2 regions of the Burkholderia theae genome follow, and region 1 is predicted to be linked to the other one. Evidence: riboswitches for the same ligand, from Rfam matches in the RefSeq annotation. Region 1 holds a riboswitch; the other holds the start of a gene.
The links. Region 1 has a riboswitch for manganese ahead of ACN22W_RS28205 (sodium:calcium antiporter). Riboswitches for the same ligand answer to the same signal wherever they lie in the genome.
Positions count from the first base shown of each region.

Region 2: linked by a shared signal. The riboswitch ahead of ACN22W_RS05130 (TMEM165/GDT1 family protein) and the one ahead of ACN22W_RS28205 (sodium:calcium antiporter) in region 1 are both predicted to bind manganese.

Region 1 covers NZ_CP183462.1:2,377,713-2,385,138, reverse strand. Annotated here, with positions in the region: gene ACN22W_RS28215 (efflux RND transporter permease subunit) at 1-3,171, shown strand, start outside; gene ACN22W_RS28210 (copper-binding protein) at 3,168-3,536, shown strand; gene ACN22W_RS28205 (sodium:calcium antiporter) at 3,673-4,683, opposite strand; yybP-ykoY riboswitch at 4,796-4,933, opposite strand; gene ACN22W_RS28200 (heavy metal sensor histidine kinase) at 5,094-6,512, opposite strand; gene ACN22W_RS28195 (heavy metal response regulator transcription factor) at 6,509-7,180, opposite strand.
Region 2 covers NZ_CP183461.1:1,091,907-1,099,332, reverse strand. Annotated here, with positions in the region: gene ACN22W_RS05160 (amidase) at 1-82, shown strand, start outside; gene ACN22W_RS05155 (disulfide bond formation protein B) at 222-734, shown strand; gene xdhC (xanthine dehydrogenase accessory protein XdhC) at 1,374-2,378, shown strand; gene ACN22W_RS05145 (adenosine deaminase) at 2,397-3,422, shown strand; gene ACN22W_RS05140 (hypothetical protein) at 3,455-3,760, opposite strand; gene guaD (guanine deaminase) at 3,827-5,143, shown strand; yybP-ykoY riboswitch at 5,307-5,444, shown strand; gene ACN22W_RS05130 (TMEM165/GDT1 family protein) at 5,523-6,095, shown strand; gene ACN22W_RS05125 (DUF4136 domain-containing protein) at 6,148-6,846, opposite strand; gene pepN (aminopeptidase N) at 7,033-7,426, shown strand, end outside.

The DNA of each region.
Region 1 (7,426 bases):
CGCTTCCTGGTGCTGCTTGCCACGGTGCTGGTTGCCGCATGGGGCGTTCATTCGCTGCGGCAGACGCCGCTCGACGCGTTGCCCGACCTGTCGGACACGCAGGTGATCGTGAAGGCGTCGTATCCGGGCAAGGCGCCGCAGGTCGTCGAGGATCAGGTGACCTATCCGTTGACGACGACGCTGCTCGGCGTGCCGGGCGCGAAAACCGTCCGCGCGTATTCGTCGTTCGGCGACGCGTTCGTCTACGTGCTGTTCGACGATCACACCGATCCGTACTGGGCGCGCTCGCGTGTGCTCGAATACCTGAGCCAGGTGCAGAGCCGGCTGCCGGCGGGCGCGACCGTGTCGCTCGGGCCGGATGCGACCGGCGTCGGCTGGGTGTACGAGTACGCGCTCGTCGATCGCAGCGGCCACCACGACCTCGGGCAACTGCGCGCGCTCAACGACTGGTTCCTGAAGTTCGAGCTGAAGGCGGTGCCGGACGTGTCGGAGGTCGCGAGCATCGGCGGCATGGTGCGCCAGTACCAGGTCGTGCTCGATCCGGACAAGCTGCGCGCGTACGGCATCACGCAGGCGGCGGTCGCGGATGCGCTCGGCAAGGCCAACCAGGCTTCCGGCGGCTCGGTCGTCGAGCTGGCCGAGTCGGAGTACATGGTGCGTTCGACCGGCTACCTGCGCACGCTCGACGACTTCCGGCATGTCGTGCTGCGCACCGACGACGCGGGCACGCCGGTGCTGCTCGGCGACGTCGCGCGCATCCAGGTCGGCCCGGCGATGCGGCGCGGGATCGCGGAGCTGAACGGGCAGGGCGAGGTGACGGGCGGTGTCGTCGTGATGCGTTCGGGCAAGAACGCGCTCACGACGATCGACGCGGTGAAGGCGAAGCTCGCCGACCTGAAGCGTTCGCTGCCGCCCGGCGTCGAGATCGTCACGACCTACGATCGCTCGCAACTGATCGAGCGCGCGGTGGACAACCTGACGGACAAGCTGATCGAGGAATTCGTGATCGTCGGCATCGTCTGCGCGGTGTTCCTGTTCCATCTGCGCAGCGCGTTCGTCGCGATCCTGTCGCTGCCGCTCGGCGTGCTGGCCGCGTTCATCGTGATGCGCTACCAGGGCGTGAACGCGAACCTGATGTCGCTCGGCGGGATCGCGATCGCGATCGGCGCGATGATCGATGCGGCGATCGTGATGATCGAGAACGCGCACAAGCATCTGGAAGCGTACGACCACGCGCATCCCGGCGAGCCGCTGACGGCCGCGCGGCGCTGGGACATCGTCGCGACTTCGGCAGCGGAAGTCGGGCCGGCGCTGTTTTTCTCGCTGCTGATCATCACGCTGTCGTTCATTCCGGTGTTTTCGCTGGAAGGGCAGGAGGGCAAGCTGTTCGCGCCGCTCGCGTTCACCAAGACCTACACGATCGCCGCCGCCGCCGGGCTGTCGGTGACGCTGGTGCCGGTGCTGATGGGCTATCTCGTGCGCGGCCGCATTCCGCACGAGCACGCGAATCCGATCAACCGCGTGCTGATCCGCCTGTACCGGCCGCTGCTCGAAGCGACACTCCGGCGCCCGTGGTTCGCGATCGGCATCGCGGTCGTCGCGCTCGTGCTGACGGCCGTGCCGCTGTCGCGACTCGGCGGCGAATTCATGCCGCCGCTCGACGAAGGCGACCTGCTGTACATGCCGACCGCACTGCCGGGCATCTCGGCCGACAAGGCGAGCGAACTGCTGCAGCAGACCGACCGGCTGATCAAGACCGTGCCCGAGGTCGATACCGTGTTCGGCAAATCGGGGCGCGCGGATACCGCGACCGATCCCGCGCCGCTCGAGATGTTCGAGACGACGATCCGCTTCAAGCCGCGCAGCGCGTGGCGGCCCGGCATGACGCCGGAGAAGCTCGTCGACGAACTCGATCGCACGGTGAAGGTTCCGGGCCTGTCGAACGTGTGGGTGCCGCCGATCCGCAACCGGCTCGACATGCTGTCCACCGGCATCAAGACGCCGGTCGGCGTGAAGATCTCCGGGCCGGATCTCACGGGGATCGACGCGATCGCGACGCAGGTCGAGGCGGCGGTGAAGCACGTGCCGGGCGTCACGTCCGCGCTCGCGGAACGGCTGAACGGCGGCCGGTACATCGACGTCGACATCGACCGGCTCGCGGCCGCGCGCTACGGGCTGTCGGTCGCCGATATCCAGTCGGTCGTGTCGTCGGCGGTGGGCGGCGAGGATGTCGGCGAGGTGATCGCGGGGCGCGAGCGCTTCCCGATCAACATCCGCTACCCGCGCGAGATCCGCGATTCGATCGAGAACCTGCGGCAATTGCCGGTCGTCACCGCGCGCGGCGCGCAGATCCGCCTCGGCGACGTCGCGCGCATCGCGATCGCCGACGGTCCGCCGATGATTCGCAGCGAGAACGCGCGGCTGTCCGGCTACGTGTACGTCGACATCCGTGGCACCGATCTGCGCACGGCGGTCCGTGCGATGCAGCAGGCCGTCGCGCGGCAGGTCGTGTTGCCGCCCGGTTATTCGATCGCGTGGTCGGGGCAGTTCGAGTATCTCGAACGCGCGGCGGCAACGCTGCGCACCGTCGTGCCGGTGACGCTCGTCGTGATCTTCGTGCTGCTGTTCCTCACGTTCGACTCGGCGGCCGATGCGCTGCTGCTGATGTCGACGGTGCCGTTCGCGCTGGTCGGCGGCTTCTGGCTCGTGTGGGGGCTCGGCCATGCGGTGTCCGTCGCGACGTCGGTCGGGTTCATCGCGCTGGCCGGCGTGGCCGCCGAATTCGGCGTCGTGATGCTGCTGTACCTGAAGGGCGCGCTGAAGCGCCGGCTCGACGCCGGCGAGCAATTGACCGACGCGCTGCTACTCGACGCGATCCGCGAGGGTGCGGTGCTGCGTGTGCGGCCCAAGGCGATGACGGTCGCCGTCGTGCTCGCGGGCCTCGTGCCGATCATGGTCGGGCACGGCGCCGGTTCCGAAGTCATGCAGCGCATCGCCGCACCGATGGTCGGCGGCATGGTCACCGCGCCGCTGCTGTCGATGTTCGTCATTCCCGCCGCATGGCTTCTGCTTCAGCGCCGTCGTGTGCGAAGCGCGAGCGATGAACGGCATTCCACCGCAGTTCCTTCCGGCATGAACGTGCCATCCATCCAAACTGGAGAATCTCGATGAAGAAGATGAAATCGATTGCCACCGCCACCGCCGTTCTCGCGATCGGCGCTTTTGCGGCACCCGCCTTTGCGTCCGGCGACATGTCGGGCATGGACATGTCCGGCATGAAGATGTCGTCCGACGGCTCGGCCGCGTCGCACGCCGCGCTCACCGACGCCGAAGTGAAGAAGGTCGATGCCGCGACCGGCATGGTCACGCTGAAGCACGGCGCGCTCGAGAACGTCGGGATGCCGCCGATGACGATGGCGTTCAAGGCGAAGGACGCGGCCATGCTCGCGCAGGTTCATGCGGGCGAGAAGGTCAAGGTTCGCGTCGAGAACGTCAACGGCACGCTGACGATCGTCAAGCTGGTGAAAGCGTCCTGATCGTGCGGATGCGGGCGTTGCCGATGCCCGCGTCAACGCGGTGAAGCGCAGCGCGCGGACGCGGCGGTCGATGCCGCGTCCGCATCCGCGCGCGCGTGCGTGCGTGCGCGTCGGGCAACGCGTCCGATTCAGGCGCTCAGCGAGCCAACGTCAGCACCAGATACCCCGCATACCCCGCGCCGTTCGCCAGCAGCGCCCAGATCGCGAGCCCGCGCGTGCGGGCATTGATGCGCAGCCAGGCCGCCGCCGCGAGCGTGATGATCACGCCGGTCAGCACTTCGGGGCGCGGCTCCCACGGCGTCAGCATGATGCCGATCGCCGGCAGCAGTGTGCCCTGGAACACCATCGCACCGGTGATGTTGCCGAACGCGAGCGTGTCCTTCTTGCGGCGGATCCACAGCACGCTGTTGACCTTCTCCGGCAATTCCGTCGCGATCGGCACGATGATCAGCGACAGCAGCAGCGCCGATACGCCGAGCACCTGCGACACGCCTTCCACGCCGTGAATGAAGCCCTTCGCACCGCCCACCAGCAGCGCAAGGCCGAGAGCCAGCTGCAGCGCGATCGTCGCCAGGTTGGTCGGCAGGCCCGTGCGCGACAGCAGCATCGTATGCGGCGCCTCGGTGCCGTGCCCGGCATCGACGAGCTGGTTCGACGCGCGGAACGTCATCACGACGTACAGCACGTAGATGCCGACCAGCAGCGCGGCAAGCAGCGCGCGGACGGCCCAGTTGTGATGCGGCACGAACATCGCCGCGGTCGCCAGCGAGAACGCCGCGAGGAAGTAGTTCATGTCGCGCACGAACCCCGTGCGTTCGGGCGCGATCGTGCCACGCAGCCCGCGCGAGCGGATCACGGCGAGCGTCATCAGGAACGTGGTGAGCGTCGCGAGCATCAGCGGCGCACCGAGAATCGCGCCGACGCCGATCTCCTCGTTCACCGCCTGGTTCGCCGTGCCGCCGGCCAGCGCGAGCAGCGGCACCATGGTTTCGGGCAGCGCGGTGCCGACGGCCGCGAACAGCGAACCGGTGACGCCTTCGGAAATCTTCAGGCGTTCGCCGAGATGTTCGAGCGCATTGGTGAAGACTTCGGCGGCCACGAGGATGACGACCAGCATGAACGCCAGTTCGAGGAACATGAAGGTCATGCGGCACCTCCGCGGACAGGTGCGTCGATGGCGGTGGCGCGTAGGGAGAAGGCTGCGGGGAACATGGGGACTCCGTGGTCGGACGCTGACGAACCATGGCGCATCCGCCGACGTCCGACCAGGAACGACGCGATGCGCCCATGGTCTCGCCAGACCGATTCGGCCGAACGCGCCACGGCTGGAAGCCGAGTGTGTTGACGCGTTCGCTTTCCGGGGGACGGAAAGCAGGCTACTCCCCAAAGACGAGCGCCAGTCTAGCCGAGCCGATTGCTTTCGGCAAGCTTGCGTAGCGATATCGTTTCGGCGGGTGAGGAACGCGGTGCGCGTGGCGGGTGCTCGCGTCGTAGCGGGAAGCAATCGCGCCCGCGTGGCGGTGTCATGTGCGTGTCACGAACGCATCGCCGGGCGCGTCAACCCTCCGTGGCGCTCGGAAAATAGAGCGCGAACGTCGTGCGTCCGTCGCGGCTCGCGACCTCGACCTTGCCGCGATGCAGTTCCATGATCGACTTGACGATCGCGAGCCCGAGCCCCGCGTTCCGCGCCGCGCCGTGCCGCGACGAATCGATCCGGTAGAAACGCTCGAAGATCCGGTCGACCTGTTCGGGCGGAATCGCGGCGCCGCGATTCGTGACCTCGACGACCGCATAACCGGCTTGCGCGGAAACGGCCAGCTCGATCGTCGACGCGGCGTCCGCGTGTTCGAGCGCATTCGACGCGAGATTGCTGACCGCGCGCCGGAACAACGTTGCGTCCGCAACGACGGGCGCGTGGCCGTGCACGTCGATGCGCACGCCGGCCTCGTCGGCCAGCGCCTGGAAATACGACGCGAGCCGGCGCAGCTCGCTGCCCGCGTCGAGCTCGGCGGTCTTCAGGTGCTGCCTTGCATTGTCGGTGCGCGCGAGAAACAGCATGTTCTCGATCATCCGCTGCAGCCGTTCGCATTCCTCGATGTTCGAGTCGATCAGCGCTTCGTATTCTTCGGTCGTGCGGGCGCGCGACAGTGTGACCTGCGACGAGCTGATCACGTTGGCGAGCGGCGTGCGCATGTCGTGCGCGAGATCGGACGAGAACTGTGACAGCCGCACGAACGCGCGTTCGAGACGGTCGAGCATCCGGTTGACCGACGTCGCGAGCTCGCGCAGCTCGACCGGGCCGCCGCGCGCGTCGAGGCGTGCGTTCAGGTTGTGCGCCTCGATGCGCGACGTCTGCCGGCCGAGGCTCTCGACCGGGCGCAGGCCGCGCGCGGCGACCGCATAACCGAGTGCGCCGACCAGCAGCGCACCGGCGGCCGCCGCGAGCCAGATGTCGACGCGATAGCTTTCCAGCAGCGACTGGCGATCGGTCGCGGTGCGCGCGAGCGCGACCTGGATGGCCTCGCCCGACGGCAGCGTTTCCCGCGCATACACGCAGCGCGACGTGCCGATGCCGGGTGGCGAGCACGTGAACGGGACGCCGGCGCCACCGGTTCCGGCGGCCGGATGCGGCGCCGCGATCACCGACGCGAGCGTGTTGCCGGCTTCGTCGGAGTGCTCGACGAGCGCGCGGTTCTGCCCGTCGTAGATGCCGAGATAGACACCCGGATGCGACAGCAGCACCTCGTGGAATACGGCCGGATCGGCGCGCAGCGCGGCCGTCGAGCCGCTCGCGTGTGCAAGCTGCAGGAACTGGTTGAGCTTGCCGGAGATCTCGATGTCGTCACGTCGCTTCAGCTCGGCGGACAGCGAGCGATACAGATACGCGCCGGTCAGCGCGAACACGAGCGCGGCGACGACGGCGAACGCGAGCGTCAGGCGCCGCAGCAGCGAATACGAAGCCGGGCCGGCGGTCACGAACGATCCTCGAGCACGTAGCCCATGCCGCGGATCGTGTGGATCAGCTTCTTCTCGTACGCGTTGTCGATCTTCGCGCGCAGGCGCTTGATCGCCGCATCGACGACGTTCGTGTCGCTGTCGAAATTCATGTCCCAGATCTGCGACGTGATGAAGGTGCGCGTCAGCACCTCGCCCTCGCGTTCGGCGAGCAGTTGCAGCAGCGCGAATTCCTGTGCGGTCAGGTCGATGCGGTTGTCGGCGCGCCGCACGCGGCGCTTGATCAGGTCGACCTCGAGATCGGCGACGTGCAGGATGTCGCGGACGTTGCGCGGCGCGCGCCGCAGCAGCGAGCGGATCCGGGCCAGGAACTCCGCGTATGCGAACGGTTTGAGCAGGTAGTCGTCGGCGCCCAGTTCGAGGCCGGTGACCTTGTCCTCGATCGCCTCGCGGGCCGTGAGCAGCAGCACGGGCGTCTGCTTCTGCGCGCGCAGCCGCCTGAGCACCTCGAAGCCGTCCATTTCCGGCAGCATCACGTCGAGCACGACGAGATCGAAATCCTCGTGCAGCGCGAGGAACAGCCCGTCCTTGCCGGTTTCCGCGACGTCGACCGTGTAGCTCGCCTCCATCAGCCCCTTCCGGAGGTACGACGCCATCTTGGGTTCGTCTTCGACTATCAGTATCCGCATGGTGAGGCAGGCTATCGATGATTCCAGCCGGTGAGTGTAACGCCTGAGCTTACGGTGCCGCGCGTGCGCGCAAGATGACCGGCGGATGACGGAATTTTCATGAAGGGCAGGCCGAAACATCGAGCGCGCGTTTCATGAAAATCCGGTCATGTTTCGACCATGTCGTCGTCACGGCGGCGGCGATAAGCTGCAGTCGTCCTGTCTCCGGAGCGCGCCGTCGCGGTGCCGCGCCGGCCCATCCGGTCG
Region 2 (7,426 bases), on a different replicon from region 1:
GCTCGCGGCGGCGCCGCATCGCGACGACGCGCTGCTCGCGATCGGCCAGGCGGTCGAGGCGGTGCTGAACACGATCCGCTGACCGCGCAGACCGAGCGCCGGCGGGCAGTCCGCGCGGTGCGGCAGGGTGCCGCACGCGCGCTGTCAGTTTCGTGCCAGACCGTTCGCGCTAAAATCGCGCGATTGTTTTCCGGACCGACCCCACGAGGAACCCCGCCGACATGAACGACTACACGCTTGCGCTACGCCGCGAACGCCGCCTGCTGATGCTGCTCGGATGGGTGTGCATCGCCCTGCTGGCCGGTGCGCTGTACCTGCAGTACGTGAAGAACGAAGATCCGTGCCCGCTGTGCATCATCCAGCGTTATTTCTTCGCCGCGATCGGGATCTTCGCGTTCCTGGCCGCCGGGATACGCAACTGGCGCGTCATCTGGGTGCTCGAGCTGCTGATCGCGGTCGCCGCGGCCGGCGGCGTCGGCACGGCCGCGCGACACCTGTCGATCCAGATGAATCCGGGCTTCAGCTGCGGCTTCGACACGCTGCAGCCGATCGTCGACAGCCTGCCGCCCGCACAGTGGTTCCCCGGCATGTTCAAGGTCGCCGGGCTGTGCGAAACCGTCTACCCGCCGATCTTCGGCATCCTGCTGCCCGGCTGGGCGCTGATCGGCTTCGCCGCGATCCTGCTTGCCGTCGTCGCGAGCCTCTGGCGCCATCGCCGCAAGCTCGCGGCCTGACCGGCCGGCCGCTATCGCGGCCTCAGGCGCGCGCGGCCCGATCGACCGGGCCGCGCACGCCGGTTTGCCATCATTCGGCTCTGACTGACGCTTTTGCCGGTCACGCCTGGCTGGCCGCGCCTGGCCGGCCACGCGTAAACACCTACTCCGCCGCCGCCGGGATCTCCGGGCGAACGCGCGTCGCGCGACTTTCGCGCCCACGCCCCGTCACGCCTGCGTTTCGGCCCGATGTGCACGCATCGGCGCCCCGATACCGCGCGACGGGCCTATGATCGACATGATCGCCTCCTGATAGCCCGGATCACCGCCCGGCAATGTTCCCGCCGTATTGCGGTGCTATCTTCGCGACTGGATGGCGATCTACGTGCGCGAGGCCAGGCGGTCTCACCACCCCTGCGTAACGCGCGCCCGATCCGCAATGTCGAGTGAATTCATCATGACAACGCAAACCATCCGCATCCGTCACCCTCATGGCGTCCGCGCGACCGGCGGCGCCGTTCGCGCGCGCCGTCAGTGCGCTGCCGCCGCACCGCATCAGCCGTGCGGCCGGCCTGCCCCGCTCCCGTCCGTCCTCGTTGCCGCCGCGCTCGCCAGCCCGCGTCGCGTGTCGTGCCGCGTTTTGCCGAACGGAGCGTGCTGATGGAAGCCTGGCTCGGCGATCTGCAGCAACTGCTCGCGCACGGCGAAGCGGCCGTGCTCGTGACGGTCGCGCATACCGACGGCTCCGCGCCGCGCGAAGCCGGCACCAAGATGCTGGTCACGCGCGACACGGCGCGCCATACGATCGGCGGCGGTCATCTGGAATGGAAGGCGATCGAGATCGCGCGGCATCTGCTGAAGGATGGCGCGCACGTACCCCACGCGCGCAGGCTCGAGCGGCTCGCGCTCGGCCCGAGCCTCGGCCAGTGCTGCGGCGGCGCGGTCGTGCTCGCGTTCGAGCGGCTCGACGTCGGCGATCTCGGCTGGATCATGTCGCTGGCGAAACGCGTCGCGGCCGGCGCCGCGACCGTGCGTAGCGTATCATTCGGCCCCTCGCCGGGCGCGCCGCTGCTGAGCGAGCCCGAATCGCCGGCCGCGCGTGCCGACTGCCTGCTGTGGGAAACGGGCGGCGTGTCGCTGATGACCGAAACGATCGCGCCGTATGCGTTCCCCGTCATGCTGTTCGGCGCCGGGCACATCGGCACCGCGCTCGTGAAGGTGCTGGCGACGCTGCCGTGCCACGTGCGCTGGGTCGACGGCGCCGATGCGGTGTTCCCGCCGGCGGAAGCGCTCGCCGGCATCGGCAACCTCGCGATCGACGCGGCCGCTGCCCCGGCCGACGCCGTCGACACGGCACCGCCGCAGTCCTACTTCGTCGTGATGACGCACGACCACGCACTCGATTTCGTGCTGGCCGAGCGCATCCTGCGGCGCGGCGACTATGCGTACTTCGGGATGACCGGCTCGCACGCGAAACGCGTGCAGTTCGATCATCGCCTCGCGGCCATCGGCATCGACCCGGCCCAGGTCGCGCGGATGCGCTGCCCGATCGGTGTCGAAGGCATCATCGACAAGGCGCCCGAAGTGATCGCGATCTCGGTGGCTGCACAATTGCTGCAGGCCGTCGAGGCGAACGCACCCGCGCAGGCTTCCCCTACCCACTGACCGACCAAGAACGACGCCATGACCCCGACATTCAAGGACAAGATTGCCCGCGCGCCGAAAGCGGAGCTGCATATCCATATCGAAGGCTCGCTCGAGCCCGAACTGATTTTCGCGCTCGCGCAGCGCAACGGCGTGAAGCTCGCGTACGACTCGATCGACGCGCTGCGCGCCGCCTACGCGTTCACCGACCTGCAGTCGTTCCTCGACATCTATTACGCAGGCGCGAGCGTGTTGCTGACCGAGCAGGATTTCCACGACATGACGGCCGCGTACTGCGAACGCGCGCTCGCCGACAACGTCGTCCACACCGAACTGTTCTTCGACCCGCAGACGCACACCGAACGCGGCGTGCCGATCGAGACGGTCGTTGCGGGCATCGAGCGCGCACTCGCCGATGCGGAGCAGCGCGGGCTGTCGAGCAAACTGATTCTGTGCTTCCTGCGCCACCTGTCCGAAGAGGACGCGCTCGCGACGTTCGAATCCGCGCTGCCGCTGTTCGAGCGCTATCGCCACCGGCTGATCGGCGTGGGCCTCGACTCGTCCGAGCTCGGCCATCCGCCGACGAAGTTCGCACGCGTGTTCGAGAAGGCGCGCGCGCTCGGGCTGAAGCTCGTCGCGCATGCGGGCGAGGAAGGCCCGCCCGCCTACATCTACGAAGCGCTCGACGTGCTGAAGGTCGACCGGATCGACCACGGCGTGCGCAGCATCGAGGACGCGGCGCTCGTCGAACGCCTCGCCAGGACGCGCACGGCGCTCACCGTCTGCCCGCTGTCGAACCTGAAGCTGTGCGTGTTCGACGACATGGCGAAGCACACGCTGAAGGCGCTGCTCGAGCGCGGCGTCGCGGTGACGATCAACTCCGACGATCCGGCGTATTTCGGCGGCTACGTCAATGAAAACTACTTCGCGACGGCCGAAGGGCTGCGCCTCACGGATGCCGAAGTCCATGCGGTGATCCGCAACGGCTTCGAGGCGTCGTTCATCGACCCCGCGCAGCGCGACGCACTGTACGCGCGCCTCGACGCGTACTGGCAGGCCGCGTGACGGCCGGCATCGAGGCGCGCTAGACAGATGAATCACGGCAACGGCATCCGCTTCGCGACCACCGGTTCGGCCACGCGCCGGGCCGATCGCATGCGTGCGCCCGGCGCGAACGCGTGCAGCGCGATCGTCGCCTGCCCGCGCGTGCCGTCGCGGCTTGCCGCTCCGTGCGCCGCCGCACCGGTCGCGCTCGCGACTGTTGCGAGGTTCGCCGGCAACCACGCGATGGCGGCTTCGGCCGCCACGAACGCCCGCGCAATCGCATCCGGCCATGCCGCACACCGTGCGTCGCGGCCGCTCGCGAAGCGCCGTCCCGCCCCCGCGCGGACGGCGTCATCCATGCCGTCGCCCGCGCGGCGTCGATCGTTTTCTTCTGTTCGCCTTACCTTGATGCAGGACCATTCGTCATGACGCAAACCGCTTTTCGTTCCCAACTGCTGACCTTCAACGGCGACCCGGCACAATCGAGCCAGGCCGCGAACTACGAGACCGACGGTCTCCTGATTGTCGACGACGGCAAGGTCGTCGCGGCCGGCCCGTATGCGCAGCTCGCCGCGACGCTCGCGCGCGACGCGATCGTCCATGACCTGCGCGACAAGCTGATCGTGCCCGGCTTCATCGACACGCACATCCACTATCCGCAGACGGACATGATCGCGTCGCCGGCGCCGGGCCTGCTGCCGTGGCTGGACAAGTACACGTTCCCGACCGAGCGCCAGTTCGGCGATCCCGAGCATGCGCGCGAAGTCGCCGACTTCTTCGTCGACGAACTGCTCGCCTGCGGCACGACGAGCGCGCTCGTCTACTGCACAGTGCACAAGCAGTCGGCCGACGCGCTGTTCGCGGCGAGCGACGCGCGCGACCTGCGGATGATCGCGGGCAAGGTGCTGATGGACCGCAACTGCCCCGAATTCCTGCGCGACACCGCGCAATCGGGTTATGACGACAGCGCCGAGCTGATCGACCGCTGGCACGGCAAGGGCCGCCAGATGTACGCGTTGACGCCGCGCTTCGCGCCGACGTCGACCGAGGCGCAGCTCGAGGCGTGCGGCGAACTCGCGCGCCGCCATCCGGACGTGTTCGTGCAGAGCCACGTCGCGGAAAACGTCGACGAGGTGAAATGGGTGGCCGAGCTGTTCCCCGGCCATCGCAGCTATCTCGATATCTACGACCGCTACGGGCTGCTGCGTCCGCGCGCCGTGTACGGCCACTGCATCCACCTCGACAACGAAGACCGCCGCCGGATGGCCGAGACGCGCACCGTCGTCGCGCACTGCCCGACGTCGAACTTCTTCCTCGGCAGCGGGCTGTTCGATTTCGACAAGGCCGGCGAATATGACGTGCCCGTCACGCTCGCCACCGACGTCGGCGGCGGCACGTCGTTCTCGATGCTGCAGACGATGAACGAGGCGCACAAGGTCGCGCGGCTGTCGGGCCACCACCTGACCGCCACGCGGATGTTCTGGCTCGCGACGGCCGGCGCCGCGCAGGCACTCGACCTCGCCGACACGGTCGGCACGCTCGCGCCGCGCACCGAGGCCGACTTCGTCGTGCTCGATCCGCAGGCCACGCCGCTGCTCGCGCGCCGCACGAAACGCGCGGATTCGCTCGAGGAACTGCTGTTCGCGTTCGCGCTGCTCGGCGACGACCGCGCGGTGTACCGCACCTACGCGGCCGGCGAGCTCGTCCACAAGCGCGGCGCCGCACGCCGCGCCGCCGCGTAACACGTCACTGCGCGCCGGGGCGCACGTCCCGGCAGGCGCGGCGGCATATCCGTCACCGCGCATGCCGGGCATGCGCGCAGCCTGCCACGCGCCGATCGCGCCCCGACGCTTCGCGCGGCGCTACCCGGCACGCTTTCGCGCGCATCGCGCACCGTGCTAGAATTCGCCCCTCATTGGGGAGTAGCCGCTCCGCTCGATGTCCCGCGCCCCCGGCGCGCATCGTGACGGAGGCGTCCGTCAACAGACTTGGCCATTTGGCCATGGCGGGCGCAGCCACCTTGGCCTGGCGAGACCGATGGTTCATAGCGCGCCGCATCAGGGCCCGGCGCGCCGTGGATCGTCGCTCGCACGCACAACATCGGCCCGCGGAACCCCATACGTGTCCCAAGCCTTCCTGATCTCCACCGGCGCCGTCGCCCTCGCTGAAATCGGCGACAAGACCCAACTGCTTTCCCTCGTACTGGCCGCGCGCTATCGCAAGCCGGTGCCGATCATTCTCGGCGTGCTCGTCGCGACGCTCGTCAACCACGGTTTCGCCGGCGCGCTCGGCGAATGGCTCGGCGTGCTCGTCACGCCGTCGATCATGCGCTGGGCGCTCGCGTTCTCGTTCATCGCGATGGGGTTGTGGATCCTCGTGCCGGACAAGCTCGATGCCGACGAAGCGAATGCCAACCGTTCGCGGCTCGGCGTGTTCGGCGCGACCCTCGTGGCGTTCTTCCTCGCGGAAATGGGCGACAAGACGCAGATCGCGACCGTCGCACTTGCCGCGCGCTTCCAGGACTACATCGGGGTCGTGGCCGGTACGACGTTCGGGATGATGCTCGCGAACGTGCCCGCGATCCTGCTCGGCGACCGCTTCGCGCACCGTCTGCCGACGAAGCTCGTGCACGGGACCGCGGCCGTGCTGTTCGTCGTGCTCGGCGCACTGGCGCTGCTGGGCATCGGGGCCTGACGAACGGAGGTGGCCGGCGCGGCCGGGCGGCCGCGCCGAGGCAAACGCCGCGTTACTTCGCGACGGCCGCGCCCGAAGCCGGCGCAGCCGGCACCGCGCGCTCGTTGGCGGCCGGCGCCGCCGGCCCGCCGTGCTTGTCGACCGGCAGCCGGACCGAGCGGACCGCGCCGTTCGACAACGGGAAATCGGCGAGCGCGCTGCGCGCGAGGAACGGCATCGCGTACAGCAGCGTGCCGTTGTCGCCGGTCGTGCGCGCGGTCACGTTGTAGACCTCCTTGCCCGTCGCGCGCTCGGTGATGCGGATGCCGAGCGTGTAATCGAACACCTGGTACGTCTGCGCGACATAGCCGGCCGGCATCGGCCCCCAGGGCCCCCACGGGCCCCACGGCCCGCGCCCCCAGTACGGCCCGGGCGCGAACCACGGGTCGTAATAGACCGGCTGCGGCACCGTCACGAGATCGCTGCCGACCGCATAGGTCAGCCCGACCAGATACCGCGCCTGCGCCTGCGGCACCTGCCGGAACGCGTACGCGGACAGTTCGTTCCCGACGATCGGCTCGTAGGTCGACTGCTCGATGCTGTTCTTCTGCGCATCGGTGCGCGTGAACGCATAGGTGCGTGTCGCGTCGCTGCCGCTCCAGTCGGAGAAGGCCGTGACCTGGGTCGTCACGTAGCTGGTGCAGCCCGTCAGCAGCGCCACGCACAGCGCCGCCGCCCAGCCCGCACCGCGAAAAATCCATTCGCGTTTCATGTTGATCCTCGTCGATCCGTCACCCGTTGGTCGCACCGCGCGAACCGGACGGGATGCCGATAATACGCGGACTCCCGGAACCGGTAAAAAGTTCGCCCGGCACGCAGCCGCAAGCCTTTGTACAATGGCCCGGTTCGCCCGGCCCGTGCCGCGGGCCCGTCCCCCACTCCACCGATCTCGACGACCATGTCCGACAACGCTTCCTCCACCGTGATCCGCCGCGCCGACTACACGCCGCCGGCCTTCCTCATCGACTCCGTCGCGCTCGAATTCGATCTCGCGCCGGCCCGCACGATCGTCAGGAATACGATGCGCGTGCGCCGCAACCCGGACGCCGCGCCCGCGCCGCACCTGGAGCTGTTGGGCGAAGCGCTCGAATTCGTCGGCGCATGGCTGGATGGCGCGCCGCATGGCGCCGTGCGCGCGCACGAGCACGGGCTGACCGTCGAGAACGTCCCCGAAGCATTCGAACTGACGCTCGAAAGCGCCTGCGCGCCCGACCAGAATACGACGCTGTCGGGCCTCTACGTGTCGAGCGGCAACTTCTTCACGCAGTGCGAAGCCGAAGGCTTCCGCCGCA